Regions from separate parts of the Terrabacter sp. NPDC080008 genome, predicted to be linked through region 1. Evidence: predicted binding sites of a transcription regulator. Region 1 holds the regulator's gene; each other region holds the start of a gene.
The links. The regulator HrcA, encoded in region 1, represses chaperone genes, less so after heat shock. The targets are predictions, from matches to a motif close to TTNGCACTCGNNNNNNNCGAGTGCNAA.
Positions count from the first base shown of each region.

Region 2: groES (co-chaperone GroES) is a predicted target of HrcA. The motif match lies at 958-984, and genes of this name have one in related genera.
Region 3: groL (chaperonin GroEL) is a predicted target of HrcA. The motif match lies at 3,584-3,610, and genes of this name have one in related genera.

Region 1 is NZ_JBFBLC010000002.1:17,280-22,699, forward strand. Features, by position in the region: gene AB0316_RS05920 (CHAP domain-containing protein) at 19-1,719, shown strand; gene AB0316_RS05925 (DUF3097 domain-containing protein) at 1,837-2,721, opposite strand; gene hrcA (heat-inducible transcriptional repressor HrcA) at 2,914-3,972, shown strand; gene dnaJ (molecular chaperone DnaJ) at 4,051-5,184, shown strand; gene AB0316_RS05940 (16S rRNA (uracil(1498)-N(3))-methyltransferase) at 5,204-5,420, shown strand, end outside.
Region 2 is NZ_JBFBLC010000005.1:174,052-179,471, forward strand. Features, by position in the region: gene AB0316_RS15415 (class I SAM-dependent methyltransferase) at 1-927, opposite strand, end outside; gene groES (co-chaperone GroES) at 1,136-1,432, shown strand; gene groL (chaperonin GroEL) at 1,544-3,157, shown strand; gene AB0316_RS15430 (WhiB family transcriptional regulator) at 3,329-3,616, opposite strand; gene AB0316_RS15435 (sigma-70 family RNA polymerase sigma factor) at 4,003-4,569, shown strand; gene AB0316_RS15440 (hypothetical protein) at 4,566-5,420, shown strand, end outside.
Region 3 is NZ_JBFBLC010000007.1:51,999-57,418, forward strand. Features, by position in the region: gene AB0316_RS18050 (M48 family metalloprotease) at 5-1,042, opposite strand; gene AB0316_RS18055 (MBL fold metallo-hydrolase) at 1,353-2,231, opposite strand; gene AB0316_RS18060 (hypothetical protein) at 2,360-3,052, shown strand; gene AB0316_RS18065 (HIT family protein) at 3,116-3,541, shown strand; gene groL (chaperonin GroEL) at 3,766-5,397, shown strand.

The DNA of each region.
Region 1 (5,420 bases):
CAACTTCTGGAGACCGACATGCCTTTGGCCACCTTCCCCCGGGTCGGCAGCGCGCTGGCCGCGCGCTCAACGCGCGTCCGCCGACGCCTCGCCCTGCTGGTCACGGCCCTGGCCGTCCTGGTCTCGACGGTCGGTCTCGCCGGCCCGGCGCGCTCCTACGAGTGGACGGTGCTGTGCCACGGCACGAGCTACACCGCCTGCACGAACGCCGGCTACACCGACGGCGGCTACGCCGCGAAGGCGAGCAGCTCGTGGTGGAGCCAGTCGACGGGCCACAACTGCACCAACTACGTCGCCTACCGCCTCGTTCAGAACGGCATGCCGAACGTGCGGCCGGCCGGGCTCTCGGGCAACGCCTACAACTGGGGACTGGCCTTCGCGAACAAGATGGACGACGCCCCGGCCGTCGGCTCGGTCGCATGGTTCGGCCAGTCCTTCTCGAGCACCGGCCACGTCGCGTACGTCGAGAAGGTCATCTCGCCCGACCAGATCCAGATCTCCGAGGACAACTGGGGCGGCGAGTTCCGGTGGCGCACGGTGAGCCGCTCCGGCGGCTACTGGCCGGCCGGCTTCATCCACTTCAAGGACGTCGGCCCCAAGGTGGCCCAGCCGGCCGACTACCCCACCTACAAGCCGGTAGCGCCGACGCGCATCGTCGACACCCGCTCCGGCCTCGGCGCAAGCGGACCGCTGGCGGCAGGGAGCGACACGAGCATCCTCGTGACCGGGAAGGCCGGCCTGCCCAAGACCGCCCTGGGCGCCGTGGTCGTCAACGTCACCGCCGTCAACGCGAGCAAGGCCGGCTGGCTGCTGGCCTACCCGTCGGGCACCTCGCCGGCGGCGTCGTCGACCGTCAACTTCGGTCGGGGAGACACCCTGGCCAACCAGGCCGTCGTCGGCGTCGGCCAGGACGGGCGCATCCGCGTCAGGGTGAGCCAGGCGACCCACGTGCTCGTCGACGTCGTCGGCTGGTACCCCTCGTTCGGCAACCTCAGGACCACGACGCCGACGCGCCTGCTCGACACCCGCTCGGGGCTCGGCACGACCGGCGGGCGACTGCCCTCCGGCGGCCGCGTCGACCTGCAGGTGACCGGGACCTCTGTCGTGCCGTCCTCCGGGGTCGACTCGGTCCTGATCAACCTCACCGCCGCGTCCCCGTCGGGGCCAGGGTGGCTCGCCGCCTGGCCGGCCGGTGCCAGCCGGCCGAACTCGTCCTCGCTCAACTACGACGCCGGCACCGCGCTGTCCGGGCTCGTGGTGGCCAAGGTCGGAGCGGGCGGCAAGGTCAGCATCATGGCCTCCTCGAGCACCGACGTCGTCGCGGACGTCGTGGGCTGGTACCCCTCGCCCGCCGACTACCTCGGCCTCACGCCGTCGCGCCTGCTCGACACCCGTGACGGCACGGGCGTCGGCTCGCGCGGCGCGGTCGACCCGAGCAGCGTGATCCGCCTCAAGGTCACCGGCCGCGGCGGCGTGCCGGCCACCGGCGTCAAGGCGGTGGTCCTCACCCTGACGGTGACCGCGCCGGAGAGCAACGGGTTCCTCACGGCATACCCCTCGTACACCGCGCGGCCCACGACGTCGAACCTCAACTACCTCGCCGGCCAGACGATCGCCAACACGGCGTTCGTGCGGCCGAGCAGCGACGGCTACGTCGACATCTACGCCCAGCAGGGCACGCAGGTGGTCGCCGACGTGCAGGGCTACCTGGCGCAGTAGTGGCGGCCGCCGGTCCGTGAAGGCACGGGCGCGGCGGTGCGTGGGGGTGCAGGAGGGTCAGCAGGTGGCGTCGTGCGACGCCACCTGCTGGCACCTCAGCTCACCGGCGGCGTCCGCTTAGGCGCCGGGTTCGGTGACGAAGTCGATGAGCTCCTCGACGCTGGCCAGCAGCGTGGGCTCCAGGTCGGCGTAGGTGCGCACCGTGCCGAGGATCCGCTTCCACGCGTTCGCGATGTCGGCCTGGGTGGCGTGGGCCCAGCCGAGCTCGGCGCAGATGCCGTGCTTCCACGACGTGCCGCGGGGGATGACGGGCCACTGCTGCCAGCCGAGGCGCTCGGGGCGCACCGACTGCCACACGTCGACGTAGGGGTGGCCGAGGATCCGCACGTGCTGGCTCAGGCCCGGCAGGGCTCGCGCCTGCTCGACGATCCGCGCTTCCTTGGTGCCCGGCAGCAGGTGGTCGACGAGCACGCCCATCCGCCGGCCGGGGCCGGGGTGGAAGTCGGCGATGATGCCGGCGAGGTCGTCGACGCCGTCCATGAGCTCGACGACCACGCCCTCGACCCGCAGGTCATCACCCCACACCTTCTCGACGAGCTCGGCGTCGTGACGCCCCTCGACGTAGATCCGCGACCCGCTCGCGACGCGGGCCCGCGCCCCCTCGACGGCGACCGAGCCGCTCGCGGTCCGCGAGGCGGCCTTGCGAGCCGCTGCGAGCGCCGCCCCGGCCGCGGCGGTGGGCGGTGTCAGCGTGACGGGTGCGCCGTCGACGAGGAAGCCGGGGCCCAGGGGGAACGCTCGGGTCCGTCCCTGCCGGTCCTCGAGGTGGACGACGTGCATGCCACCCGCCTTCTCGACACGGACGACGGCGCCCACCCAGCCCGTCTCCACCTCCTCGACGACGAGGTCCGGCTCCGCGGCCACCGGGGTCGAGCGACCGCGGCGCGGGGCACGCCAGTCGCCGCTGAGCACGTCTGATCCGTAACGGTCGATGGGGGACACGGGAAGCGAGGGTATGCCGTCGGGCCGGGTCGTCGGCAGCCGCCACGCGGGCGCCGACTGGGTGGCGGCATTACTTGGCCGGAATCGGAGATCCGGCCGCGACGACGTAGACTTGGCACTCGTCAATCGAGAGTGCCAGCACGCTGCCAGAGCGCCGCCCAGCACGTGCGAGACCAGCGAGGGAGGGTTGCGATGAGCGAGGACCGCCGGCTGATGGTGCTGCGCGCCATCGTGCAGGACTACGTCCAGACCTCCGAACCCGTCGGGAGCAAGGCGCTCGTCGAGCGCCACCACCTCGGCGTCAGCGCCGCCACCGTGCGCAACGACATGGCCCTGCTCGAGGAGGAGGGCCTCATCCACGCGCCGCACACGTCGGCCGGGCGAGTGCCCACGGACGCCGGCTACCGCGTCTTCGTCGACCGGCTGAGCGCCATCAAGCCGCTGGGACCGGGTGAGCGCCGGGCGATCAGCCAGTTCCTGCAGGGCGCCGTCGACCTCGACGACGTCGTCGACCGCACCGTGCGCCTCCTCGCCAGCCTCACCCGCCAGGTCGCCGTGGTGCAGTACCCGTCGCTCAGCCGCTCCACGGTCCGGCACGTCGAGCTCGTGCCGCTCGGCTCGACCCACCTCATGGTCGTGCTCATCGTCAACACCGGGCGGGTGGAGCAGCGCGTCGTCGACACCGGTCGCGTCCTCGTCGGCGCTGAGGGCGAGGCTCTCGTCGCGTCGATGCGCACCCGGGTCAACGAGGTCGCGGCCGGCGTGCCGTTCACCGTGGCGGCGACGCGTCTGCGGCGGCTCGTCGACGAGCCGGACGGCAGCGCCGGAGCCGACGATGACCGGGCGGCGCTGCAGGCGGTCGTCTCGGCCCTCGGCGACGCACTCGTCGAGGAGCGCGAGGAGCGCGTCGTGCTGGCGGGGCAGGCCAACCTCGCCCGCTCGGTCGCCGACTTCCCGCGCACCATCGGACCCATCCTCGAGGCGCTCGAGGAGCACGTCACCCTGCTGCGCCTGCTCGGGCAGCTGGGCGATGACCCCGACCTCGTCTCGGTCCGCATCGGCTCCGAGAACCCCGTCTCTGGCCTGCAGACCACCTCGCTCGTCTCCGTGGGGTACGGCTCGGGCAGCGAGCGGGTCGCGAGCCTCGGAGTCCTCGGCCCGACCCGGATGGACTATCCGACGACGATGGCCTCCGTGCGGGCCGTGGCGCGCTACGTCTCGGAGATCCTCGACGAGAACCAGGCCACCTGACCCGAAGCACCGACCTCGGCCAGTCCGCCGGTGCCCACGGCGCCGGAACCAGAAGCACCACGTATCGAAGGAACCAGCTTGAACGACTACTACGCCGTCCTCGGGGTCTCGCGCGACGCGAGCCAGGAGGAGATCAAGAAGGCCTACCGTCGGCTGGCCCGCAAGCTGCACCCCGACGTCAACCCCGGCCCCGAGGCCGAGGAGGAGTTCAAGCGGGTGTCGCAGGCCTACGACGTGCTCTCCGACCCGCAGAAGCGCCAGTCCTTCGACATGGGCGCCGACCCGTTCGCGACGGGCGGCGGCGCGGGCTTCGGGGCCGGCCAGGGCTTCTCGTTCAGCGACGTCATGGACGCCTTCTTCGGCGCCGGTGCCACGGCCGGCTCACGCGGCCCCCGCTCGCGCGTGCAGCGCGGCCAGGACGCCCTCGTACGCCTCGACATCGACCTCGCCAAGGCGGTCTTCGGCTCCGAGGAGGAGCTGACGCTCGACACCGCGGTCGGCTGCACCCGGTGCGGCGGCGACGGTGCCGAGCCGGGCACCGGGCGCCAGACCTGCCCGATCTGCCACGGCAGCGGCGAGGTGCAGCAGATCCAGCGCAGCTTCCTCGGCCAGGTCATGACCTCGCGGCCGTGCGTCAACTGCCAGGGATTCGGGTCCACGCTCACCGACCCGTGCCACGACTGCTCCGGTGACGGGCGCGTGCGCACCCGCCGCAGCCTCAAGCTCAAGGTGCCCGCGGGCGTCGACACCGGCACCCGCATCCAGCTGACGGGCGAGGGCGAGGTCGGCCCGGGCAACGGCCCCAACGCCGACCTCTACGTCGAGATCCGCGTCCTCAACCACGAGACGTACACCCGCCGCGGTGACGACCTGCACTGCAGCGTCGAGCTGCCGATGGCGGCGGCCGCGCTGGGCACGAGCTTCAAGCTGTCCACGTTCGACGGCATGCAGGACCTCGAGATCAAGCCGGGCACCCAGAGCGGCGACGTGCTGACCCTGCGCGGCCTCGGTGTCACCCACCTGCGCCACGGCGGCCGAGGCGACCTGCTCGTGCACGCCACGGTGCAGACGCCGACGCGCCTGACCGAGGAGCAGGAGGAGCTGCTGCGCCAGTTCGCCGCGCTGCGCGGCGAGGACAGCCCCCAGGGCCGGCTCACGCCGGCCAACAAGGGCCTGTTCGGCAAGCTGCGCGACGCCTTCAAGGACAAGTGAGCCCTCCGGTGGGCCCGCGGTGACGCACCAGCTCTTCCTCGGCGAGCCCTCGGCGGTGGCCGCGGCCGTCGTCGGCGCGACGCTCGTGCTCGAGGGCGACGAGGGCCGGCACGCGGCCACGGTGGTGCGGCTGCGCCCCGGTGAGCGCTGCTTCGTGGCCGACGGCGCCGGCCGGCGGGTGCTCGTCGAGGCCACCGAGGTCGACCGCACCCGCGTGTGCGGCCGGGTGCTCGACG
Region 2 (5,420 bases), on a different contig from region 1:
CAACGCACCCGTGAGGCCTGCCCGGATCACGGCGCGGTCCGGCTCGTAGAGCCACTCGCCGACCTCCGCCACCGACCCGAGTGCCGGCTCGAGCGCGCCGTCGCCGGCGTCGCCCTCCGTGACGACCCACGTCGACGACTCGGTGCACACGGCGGCCGTGCGGCCGGAGGTCGCCGCGAGCGGCCCCCACCAGACGGCGCACTCGAGCACCTCGCCGTGCCAGGAGGTCCACTGCGCCTCCGCGCCCCGGGGCACCGACCCGTGCGCGAAGGCGGGGGAGAGCTTCGCGCCGGTCGCCGGCACCTGGTCCGCGAAGGCGAGCACCCGGGACCACGAGGGCGAGATCGCATCGAGGGAGAAGACGCGCTTGGTGCGGCCGCGGGCATCGGTGACACCGCTGACCCGGCGGGCGGGGTCGAGCCACACCCCGACGGTGCGGGCGGCGGCACCCCGGGGGAGGCGTACGTCCTCGGCGAGCGCGTGACGGACGTGGGCGGTGGGCCAGTGGCGCAGGTTCACGGCGGCGATGCGGGCCGTCGCGTCGTCCGCGTCGACGGCCTGCACGGCCAGGTCGAGCCGGGCGAAGGCCATCGCGTCGGCGCCCAGCCCGCACCCGAGGTCGTGGACCTCACGGACGCCGGCGGCGGCATACCGGTGGGCGTGGCGGGCGGCGATCGCCAGGCGCGTCGACTGCTCCAGCCCGTCGGGCGTGAAGAGCATGCCGGCGGCGAAGTCACCGAACTTGTCGACGGCCCGGGCGCGCAGCCGGGACTGCGTCATCGCGGCCGCGACGAGGTCGGCGTCGAAGCCCGCGTCGCGCAGCCGGCCCTGCAGCGAGAGGGACGCGGCCTCGTCATAGGGAGGCAGCGACTGGAGCAGCGCCCAGCCCTCACCGGCGGCAAGGCGGTCGACCATCGCGGCGTCCATGGCGCCATCCTGCCAGCGCCGCCACGAGTGTTGGCACTCGACTTGACCGAGTGCTAATCGCCTACCTAGATTTGCCGTGTTGGCACTCTCGAGCCGAAAGTGCCAGCGCCCTCCTCGAGGGAGGTCGACCCCCGCGACGGCGGCCAGCCTCGAAGAGCCCACAGTCCGTCGTCAGTTTTCCGACTGTCCCGAAGGGAAGGTCACCACCGTGTCGGTTTCCATCAAGCCGCTCGAAGACCGCATCGTCGTCAAGTCCCTCGAGGCCGAGCAGACCACTGCCTCGGGCCTCGTCATCCCGGACACGGCCAAGGAGAAGCCCCAGGAGGGCGAGGTCGTCGCCGTGGGCCCCGGCCGCTTCAGCGACAACGGCACCGAGCGCGTCCCGCTCGACGTCAAGGTCGGCGACAAGGTCATCTTCAGCAAGTACGGCGGCACCGAGGTCAAGCACGGCGGTGAGGAGTTCCTGATCCTCTCCGCGCGCGACGTCCTCGCGATCGTCGGCTGACCCAGCCGTATGCCGTGACCGCACCCCGGTGAGCCCCGCTGGGGTCTCCCCGGGGTGCGTCTCGTTTCCCCCAAGCACCGCAACCCAAGCAACCCGAGCCAAAGGAACACCATGGCCAAGCAGCTGGAGTTCGACGACTCCGCCCGCAAGTCGCTCGAGCGCGGCGTCGACGCGCTCGCCAACGCCGTCAAGGTGACGCTCGGCCCGAAGGGCCGCAACGTCGTCATCGACAAGAAGTGGGGCGCTCCCACGATCACCAACGACGGTGTCACCATCGCCCGCGAGATCGAGCTCGAGGACCCCTACGAGAACCTCGGCGCGCAGCTCGCCAAGGAGGTCGCGACCAAGACCAACGACGTCGCCGGTGACGGCACGACGACCGCGACCGTCCTCGCCCAGGCCATGGTCAAGGAGGGCCTGCGCAACGTCGCCGCGGGTGCCGCCCCGGCCGCCCTCAAGCGCGGCATGGACAAGGCCGTCACCGCGGTCAACGACCGCCTGCTCGAGAACGCCCGCGAGGTCGACGGCAAGGACGAGGTCGCCTCGGTCGCGACCCTCTCCGCCCAGGACGCCACCCTCGGCGGCCTCATCGGCGAGGCCTTCGACAAGGTCGGCAAGGACGGCGTCATCACGGTCGAGGAGTCCTCGACGACCGCCACCGAGCTCGAGTTCACCGAGGGCATGCAGTTCGACAAGGGCTACCTCTCGGCCTACTTCGTCACCGACACCGAGCGCATGGAGACCGTCCTCGAGGACGCCTACGTGCTCATCAACCAGGGCAAGATCTCCTCGGTCGCCGAGGTGCTCCCGGTCCTCGAGAAGGTCGTGCAGTCCGGCAAGCCGCTGCTCATCATCGCCGAGGACGTCGACGGCGAGGCCCTCTCGACGCTCGTCGTCAACAAGATCCGTGGCACGTTCAACGTTGCCGCCGTCAAGGCCCCCGGCTTCGGCGACCGCCGCAAGGCCATGCTCCAGGACATCGCCATCCTCACCGGTGGCCAGGTCATCGCTCCCGAGGTCGGGCTCAGCCTCGACCAGGCCGACCTGACCGTCCTCGGCCAGGCCCGCCGCGTCGTCCTGACCAAGGACAACACGACGATCATCGACGGTGCCGGCGAGGAGGGCGAGGTCTCCGGCCGCGTCCACCAGATCAAGGCCGAGATCGAGCGCACCGACTCCGACTGGGACCGCGAGAAGCTCCAGGAGCGCCTCGCCAAGCTCGCCGGTGGCGTCTGCGTCATCAAGGTCGGCGCACACACCGAGGTGGAGCTCAAGGAGAAGAAGCACCGCATCGAGGACGCGATCTCCGCGACGCGTGCCGCGATCGAGGAGGGCATCGTCGCCGGTGGCGGCACCGCCCTCATCCACGCGGCCACCGCCATCGACGCCCTCGAGCTCTCGGGTGACGAGGCGACCGGTGCGGCCATCGTCCGCAAGGCCGTCGCCGAGCCGCTGCGCTGGATCGCCGAGAACGCCGGCCTGCAGGGCTACGTCGTCACCTCGAAGGTCGCCGAGCTCGAGCTGGGCCAGGGCCTCAACGCCGCGACCGGCGAGTACGGCGACCTCATCGGCGCCGGTGTCATCGACCCGGTCAAGGTGACCCGCTCGGCCCTGCGCAACGCCGAGTCGATCGCCTCGATGATCCTGACGACCGACACGCTCGTCGTCGACAAGCCGGAGGAGGAGGTCGAGGCCGGTGGCCACGGCCACGGGCACGGTCACTGACCTGCCCAGCTCCGTCCTGGCGTCAGACGCCTGAGGCACGACGAGGGCCGCTCCCCAATGCGGGGAGCGGCCCTCGTTCGTCCTGCCCTCGCGCGGCCGTGGCGTGTCGCGGCTGTGCAGGCCGGCTGTCGCCGACGGCCCCCATGGAGTGGGGCCGACCACGTCAGACGATCAGGAGGCCTCCTGGATGACGTCGTAGAGCAGCTCGCGCTCACCCTCGGTCAGGCCGCCCCACACGCCGTACGGCTCACGGACCTCGAGCGCGTGCGAACGGCACTGCGTCACGACGGGGCAGGAGGCGCAGACCGCCTTGGCCTGGGCGTCGCGGTTGCGCCGGCGCGGGCCGCGCTCGCCCTCGGGGTGGAAGAAGACCTCGGGGCTGACGCCGCGGCAGGCGCCGTCCAGCTGCCAGTCCCACAGGTCGGCTACCGGTCCGGGAAGGCGGGTGATCTCGGCCATGTACTCGTCTCTCCGTGGGGCGGGTGAGCCCGCGTGTCCTCCGGCCAGCTCGGGTGCAGAAAGGGGGTGCGGGCCGCGGGTCCGACGCTAACCGGGCTCGTGACCACGGATAAAGGAAGGATTCTTAAGGACTTGTTCAAGAAATGCCATCTCGATGGCATGCTCTCCCCAGAGGGTGTTTCGGGCGAGATGTGCCCCTCCGAGGGGACGCCCACCGGCACTAGCATGGGGCTCCACTCCGAGCGGGTTCGCCCGAGTGAGCACCGAAGGCGGCGAGGCCATGGCTCGCCGGAAGACGACAAGTTCGGGGGACGAGGACTCTGATGGGTCTCGGGTGGTCGACGCGGACCGGCGTAACGCCGGGCGCCGTCGGTGCGATGGAGCGGATGGACGCTCCGTCACTGCGGGAGCTCGCCGCGCTCGCCGGGCGCGACCCGCTCTCTCGTGACGTCTTGCTGGCCCGGGTCAGGGACATGGCCGTGAGGTACTCCCGCGTCCGGCTCGGTCGCTTCGGCGCCGAGGACACTGCCCAGGACGTCGCCCAGGAGGTGTGCATGGCCGTCATGGCAGCACTGCCGACCTACCAGGAGCGCGGCCTGCCCTTCGAGGCCTTCGTCTACACGATCATCTCCCGCAAGCTCGTCGACGCCCAGCGCGCGGCCATGCGGGCGCCGGCCCTCATGCCGGACGTCCCCGACGGCCCCGACGATGCGCCGTCGCCCGAAGCCGTCGCGGTGACCCGCGACGACGCCGCCACCGCCCTGAACCTGATGCAGCAGCTGCCGGCGCAGCAGCGCGAGATCCTCACGCTCCGCGTCGCCGTCGGCATGTCGGCAGAGGAGACGGCAGCCGCGCTCGGGATGTCGCCCGGGGCCGTACGCGTGGCGCAGCACCGCGCCCTCGGCAAGCTCCGGACCCTGATCGCCCATGCCGAGAAGGGGGACGTCGCATGAGCCGCCTCATTCCGATGAGCGACCTCGTCGCCGACGACCTGCTGCTGGACCGGCTCGCCGCCCGGGCGGACGCCGGTCCCGAGCCGGTCGCGGCGCTGCTCGCTGCCGTCGCCGAGCACGCCGACGCGCCGCTGGCCGCCGCCCGCGGCAGGCGCCGGACCTCGCGCAGGCACCGCTACCTCGGACCCTTCGCCGCTCTCGTGGTCGCGACCTCCGGCGCGGGTGTGGCCGCTGCCGTCACGCTGCCGCAGCACGCTAACGACAAGGCCGAACGGGCCCGCATCGTCAAGGAGATGGACGCCGCGGCCCACAGCGACGCCCCGAGCGCGCTGCTCTCCCGGCTGGGCCTGCCGCACACCACCGCGAGCACCGCAGCCAAGGGCCTCGTCCTGGCCCGTCGTGCCGACGGCACGTTCGCCCTTGTCCCGGCCGCCGACCCGGGCGGCCCCGCAGCCATCGACGACGCCGTGGCGGCAGAGACGACCGCTCTGCGGATCCTGCGAGGCACCGCTCCCGCCGACGGGCTGTTCGACGGCGCGGTGGACCCGTCCGGCGGTGACCAGGCCGGCGAGGGCGGCGACGTCGCCGGGGCCGGCGATTCCGGGCACTCGCTGTCCGGCGAAGCAGGGGCGGGCCAGGCGCACTCGGGCGAGGCGCAGTCGGGTCAAGCGCAGGCCGGTGAGGCCCACGGCATCGGTGGGCAGGGTCACGGCTCCGGACTGCCCGCCGCGCCATCCAGCGGGACGCCTGGCGGGGCCACTCCCGAGGCGCCTGCAACCGGTGGCCAGCACACCGGTGGAAGCACGGGTGCCACCGGCACGAAAGGTCCCACGGGCACGAAGGGCGGCTCG
Region 3 (5,420 bases), on a different contig from region 1:
CGGCTCAGCGCAGGTAGGTCTCGGTCAGCTCGACGGCGAACCGGCGCCGCAGCTCCGGACGCAGTGCGGACAGTTCGGCGTCCGTGCTGTCCTCGAGCTCGGTCGGCATCACGCCTCGCTCGGAGGCGCGGGCCTCGACGAGCGACAGGCGCAGGTCGTCGCGGGGATGGCTGGCGTCCCAGCGCAGATCCTGCTCACGCGCGCGCCGACGCGCCGTGGCCACCTGCTCGGGCAGCGGGTCGGGACGCAGGCGCACCGTCTCGAGAACGGCGAACGGGTCCTCGCCCCGGCGGACCGCTGCAGCGGTCAGGGTGTGCAGACCAGGCATGTTCTCCAACGTGACCAGCAGCCGGACCATGGCGGCGGTGCCGGCCACCTCAGCGGCACGGAGGTCGGCGAGGTACTCCCGGCGTTGGGAGTCGACCGCCGCGAGGCGCTCGAAGAGCAGGAGCAGGAGGACGGGCGGGGCCGAGAGCAGGCGCAGGACCAGGGACGCGGCTGAGTTCATGACTGCCTCAGAGGTCGCACGGCGGTAGTCGACGAAGTCCGAGTACGCGTCGGCCGGCAGCGGCGTCAGGATGGTCGCCGCCCGGTGCAGGATCCGGTGGGCCAGCCCGACGAGGTGGCCCAGCGTGGTGTCACGGCCCCGGAGGTGACCCATCTCGTGCGCCATGAGCGCGAGCCGCTCCTCGTCGGTCAGCAGCGTCCAGAGCGGGAGCCCGATGACCAGCGCCTGACGTCGTCCCCAGCCGACCCGCGCGACGCCGGCGTTGAACTCCGTCGAGGCCGCGACGAGGTCCGGCTTGCGGGTCCCCACGGCCCCGGCCACCGTGGTGACGTAGTGGTGCACGCTCGGGAACTCCTCGACCGGCAACGGGTGCACGTCTTCGAGGCGGTGGGGGCGCGGTGCCACCGCGACCACGATCAGCCAGGCGAGGACGACGAAGAACCAGCCGACGACGTTCTTCGAGGCGATGGTCGCGACGACGAGCAGCACGAATGACGCGGCATACGCCGCGAGGACGAGAAGCGCGATGGCCACCAGACCACCCGACGTGCCGGTGGCGGTGGCTGGGCGCTCGCCGCGACCCACCTGTGCGAGGAGACGGGCGTGGACCCGGGACGATGCGCGGTCGAGCGCAGCGACCTTCCGACGCGCGAACCACGAGAGCCTCGGACGTGCTGGGTCCCGGTGGCGTCTAGGGCCGGTCTCGACCGGTGCAGCGGGAGACAGACGTGGCTCGGACACCGGACGATCCCTTCGGCGACGGGAGATGTGTCCCGGATGCTACGGACGGAAAGACCCGTCTCGTGGCGGTTTGGGCAGACCGCCTCGGCGGACCGCCGCGCCGTCACTCCGCTGGCGAGGGTGTCGCGAGCTGGGCCCAGACGCGGTGGACGGCGGTCCCGAGGTGTTCCAGCGGGTAGGGCAGCCGCGCATCGGGCTCGTGCAGTGCGTCGACGAGCGCCATGCCGGCCAGCCGCCGCTCGCGCAGCACCGCCGCCACGGCAGCCACCTCGTCGCGCTGGCGCTCGGCGAAGGCGACGTCGACGGGGCGGCCGTGACCGGGAACGACGACGCCGGGCTCGCCCGCGGCGGTCAGGTGCGAGGTCAGCGTGTCGGCCCACTCGAGCGGCCACGAGTCCTCGCCGAGGGACGGGTGGTCGCTCTCCTCGATGAGGTCGCCGAGGAACAGCACGCCCGCGTCGGCGACACCGACGGCCACGTCGCCCTCGGTGTGGCCGCGACCGGCATACGTCATCGTCACGACGCGGTCGCCGAGGTCGATGGTGGCGCTCGACGCGAACGTCCGGTCCGGGAGACGCAGGGGCGTGGCCACCACGCCTCGGGCGTCGGCCTCGGTGTAGCCGTACTCCGGGGCACCGGCGGGGTCGTCGCGCAGCAGCTGCTTGATCCGCTCGCCGCGAGCCTCGAGCGTGGCCGCCACGGTCTCGTGCGCATGGACGGTCGCGGTGTCGAAGGCGATGTTGCCGAAGGTGTGGTCGAAGTGGACGTGGGTGTTGACGACGTGCCGGACCTCGATGTCGCGCCCGAGCCGGCGGACGTCGTCGAGCACCTCGCGGCCCTGGACGTCGCTCGCGCGGGTGTCCACCACGACCGCGCCGTCACGACCGAGGACGAGGCCGACCTGCACGTCCCACTGCGGGTAGCGGGCGAGGAAGACGCGGTCGGCCACCTCGACGAAACCGCGCGAGGCTGGAGGGGTCACCGGGGGAGTCACCGTGCTGCCCACCTGTGAACCACGTCTCGCACCGCTGCGCTGCCGAGCATGCAGCCACCGTACCGACGAGCGGCCGAGTGGGCGGTTTCGCCGCTCTTCCCCTACGGTGTGATGCCATGCCCAGCGACACCAGCCCCTCCACGAACCCCACCGAGCGCCGCCGACAGCACGTCGTCATCGCCGGCGTTGCAGGCGTCGCCGTCCTGACCGCAGGGACGATCGCCTACTGGCCCGGCGTCGGCTCCCGTGTTGCCGCCACCGTGGCCGGGTCCTCGTGGGCAGCCGGCAGTGACACCGGCAAGGCCCCGGTGAGCCAGCCCTGGGACCCCACCGCCGCGACCACGAAGCCGGGCGCGACCGCCTCGGATGCCGAGCGCGCCAGCCGGAGCGAGGCCCGCACGTCCCTCGCCCCGACGGCCGACCCCAGCAGCACGCCGGCAGGGACGCCCTCCGGCGCGCCCAGTTCAGCCGCGCCGGGCTCGGCCGCGCCGATCGCGCCGGTCCGGCCTTCGACCGCCCAGCCGCGCCCGCTGGTCGGTCACGGCACCGCCAGCAGCTCTCCGGCCCCGGCCTCCTCGGCGCCGTCCACACCGTCGCCCGCAGCCCCCTCCGGCACGTCGACCACCAGTGCCACTCCCACCCCGAGCGGGACGCCCAGCACCACGGCCCCCACCGTGAGCACCCCCAGCAGCACGCCGACGACGGACAGCACCCCGCTCCTCAGCCCCACGGCGACACCGACCGGGATCCCGACGCCGACGCCGACCAAGACGAAGCACCACTGCATCCTGTTCGTCTTCTGCAGCTGACCGGTCGCGCCGGCGGACCCCGGCGCGCTGGTGCAGGCGGCGGCGCATGGCAGCCTGTCACCCATGGACTGCGTCTTCTGCTCGATTGTCGCCGGTGACCTGCCCGCCGACGTGGTGCTCGACGAGCCGGACTTCCTCGGCTTCCTCGACCGCCGGCCGGTCTTCAAGGGCCACGTCCTGCTCGTCCCGCGCACCCACGTCGACACGCTGCTCGACCTGCCGGCCGAGCTGCACGCCGGCCTCCTCGGCGCCGCCCAGCGCCTCGCCGCCGCCGCCGTCGAGGGCCTGGGCTCGCAGGGCACGTTCGTCGCGATGAACAACGTCGTCAGCCAGTCCGTGCCGCACCTGCACGTCCACATCGTGCCCCGCACCAAGGGCGACGGCCTGCGCGGGTTCTTCTGGCCGCGGACGAAGTACGCGTCCGAGCAGGAGTCCGCCGGGTATGCCGCCCGCATCGCGGGTGCGCTGGCCCCCGCTGTGGGCGCCTGAGCCGGGCGGACGGCATACGCCCTCATCTCGTGCTGGCAGACGTTTGCACTCTCACCCGGCGAGTGCCAATAATGGCGTTAGCACTCTCCCGGTGGGAGTGACAGAAATGGGCCGTATGCCGAGGGGCTGGGTTCGCAGCGACATGAAGCTGGGGAGACCGGTCCCGTCCGTCGCGGGCGTCATGCGGGCCACCACCAACGATTCGCGTGGGAGGAACCACCCGAATGGCCAAGACCATTGCGTTTGACGAAGAGGCGCGCCGCGGCCTCGAGCGGGGCATGAACATCCTCGCCGACGCCGTCCGCGTGACCCTCGGCCCGAAGGGCCGCAACGTCGTCCTGGAGAAGAAGTGGGGCGCCCCCACGATCACCAACGACGGCGTCTCGATCGCCAAGGAGATCGAGCTCGACGACCCGTACGAGAAGATCGGTGCGGAGCTCGTCAAGGAGGTCGCCAAGAAGACCGACGACGTCGCCGGTGACGGCACGACGACGGCGACCGTGCTCGCCCAGGCGATGGTGAAGGAAGGCCTGCGCAACGTGGCCGCCGGCGCCAACCCGATGGCGCTCAAGCGCGGCATCGAGAAGGCCGTCGAGGCCGTCTCCGCCCGTCTGCTCGAGCAGGCCAAGGAGATCGAGACCAAGGAGCAGATCGCCTCGACCGCCAGCATCTCGGCGGCCGACGAGGAGATCGGCGGTCTCATCGCCGAGGCGATGGACAAGGTCGGCAAGGAAGGCGTCATCACCGTCGAGGACTCCAACACCATGGGCCTCGAGCTGGAGATGACGGAGGGTATGCGCTTCGACAAGGGCTACATCTCCGCCTACTTCGTCACCGACACCGAGCGCATGGAGGCCGTCCTCGACGACGCCTACGTGCTCGTGGCCAACAGCAAGATCGGCAGCATCAAGGACCTCGTCCCGCTGCTCGAGAAGGTCATGCAGTCCGGCAAGCCGCTGCTGATCATCGCCGAGGACATCGAGGGTGAGGCCCTCGCGACCCTCGTCGTCAACAAGATCAAGGGCACGTTCAAGTCCGTCGCCGTCAAGGCCCCGGGCTTCGGCGACCGCCGCAAGGCCATGCTCACCGACATCGCCATCCTCACCGGTGGCCAGGTCATCTCCGAGGAGGTCGGTCTCAAGCTCGAGAACGCCACCCTCGACCTGCTCGGCAAGGCTCGTAAGGTCGTCGTCACCAAGGACGAGACGACCATCGTCGAGGACGCCGACGACCGCAGCCAGATCGAGGGCCGCATCGCCCAGATCAAGGCCGAGATCGAGAAGTCGGACTCCGACTACGACCGCGAGAAGCTGCAGGAGCGCCTCGCCAAGCTCGCCGGCGGCGTCGCCGTGATCAAGGCGGGCGCGGCCACCGAGGTCGAGCTCAAGGAGCGCAAGCACCGCATCGAGGACGCCGTCCGCAACGCGAAGGCTGCCGTCGAGGAGGGCATCGTCGCCGGTGGTGGCGTGGCGCTCATCCAGGCCGCCAAGGCGCTCGAGGAGCTCGCGCTCGAGGGTGACGAGGCGACCGGCGCCAACATCGTGCGCGTCGCGACCGAGGCCCCGCTCAAGCAGATCGCGATCAACGCCGGTCTCGAGGGTGGAGTCGTCGCGGAGAAGGTGCGCGGTCTCGACGCGGGCCACGGCCTGAACGCCGCGACCGGTGAGTACGGCGACCTGCTGTCCGCCGGCATCATCGACCCGGTCAAGGTGACGCGCTCGGCGCTGCAGAACGCAGCCTCGATCGCGGCGCTCTTCCTCACGACCGAGGCCGTCATCGCCGACAAGCCGGAGAAGGCCGCTCCGGCCATGCCCGGTGGCGACGACATGGGTGGCATGGGCGGCATGGGCTTCTGAGCCCTGCTCCACCTGCTTCATCG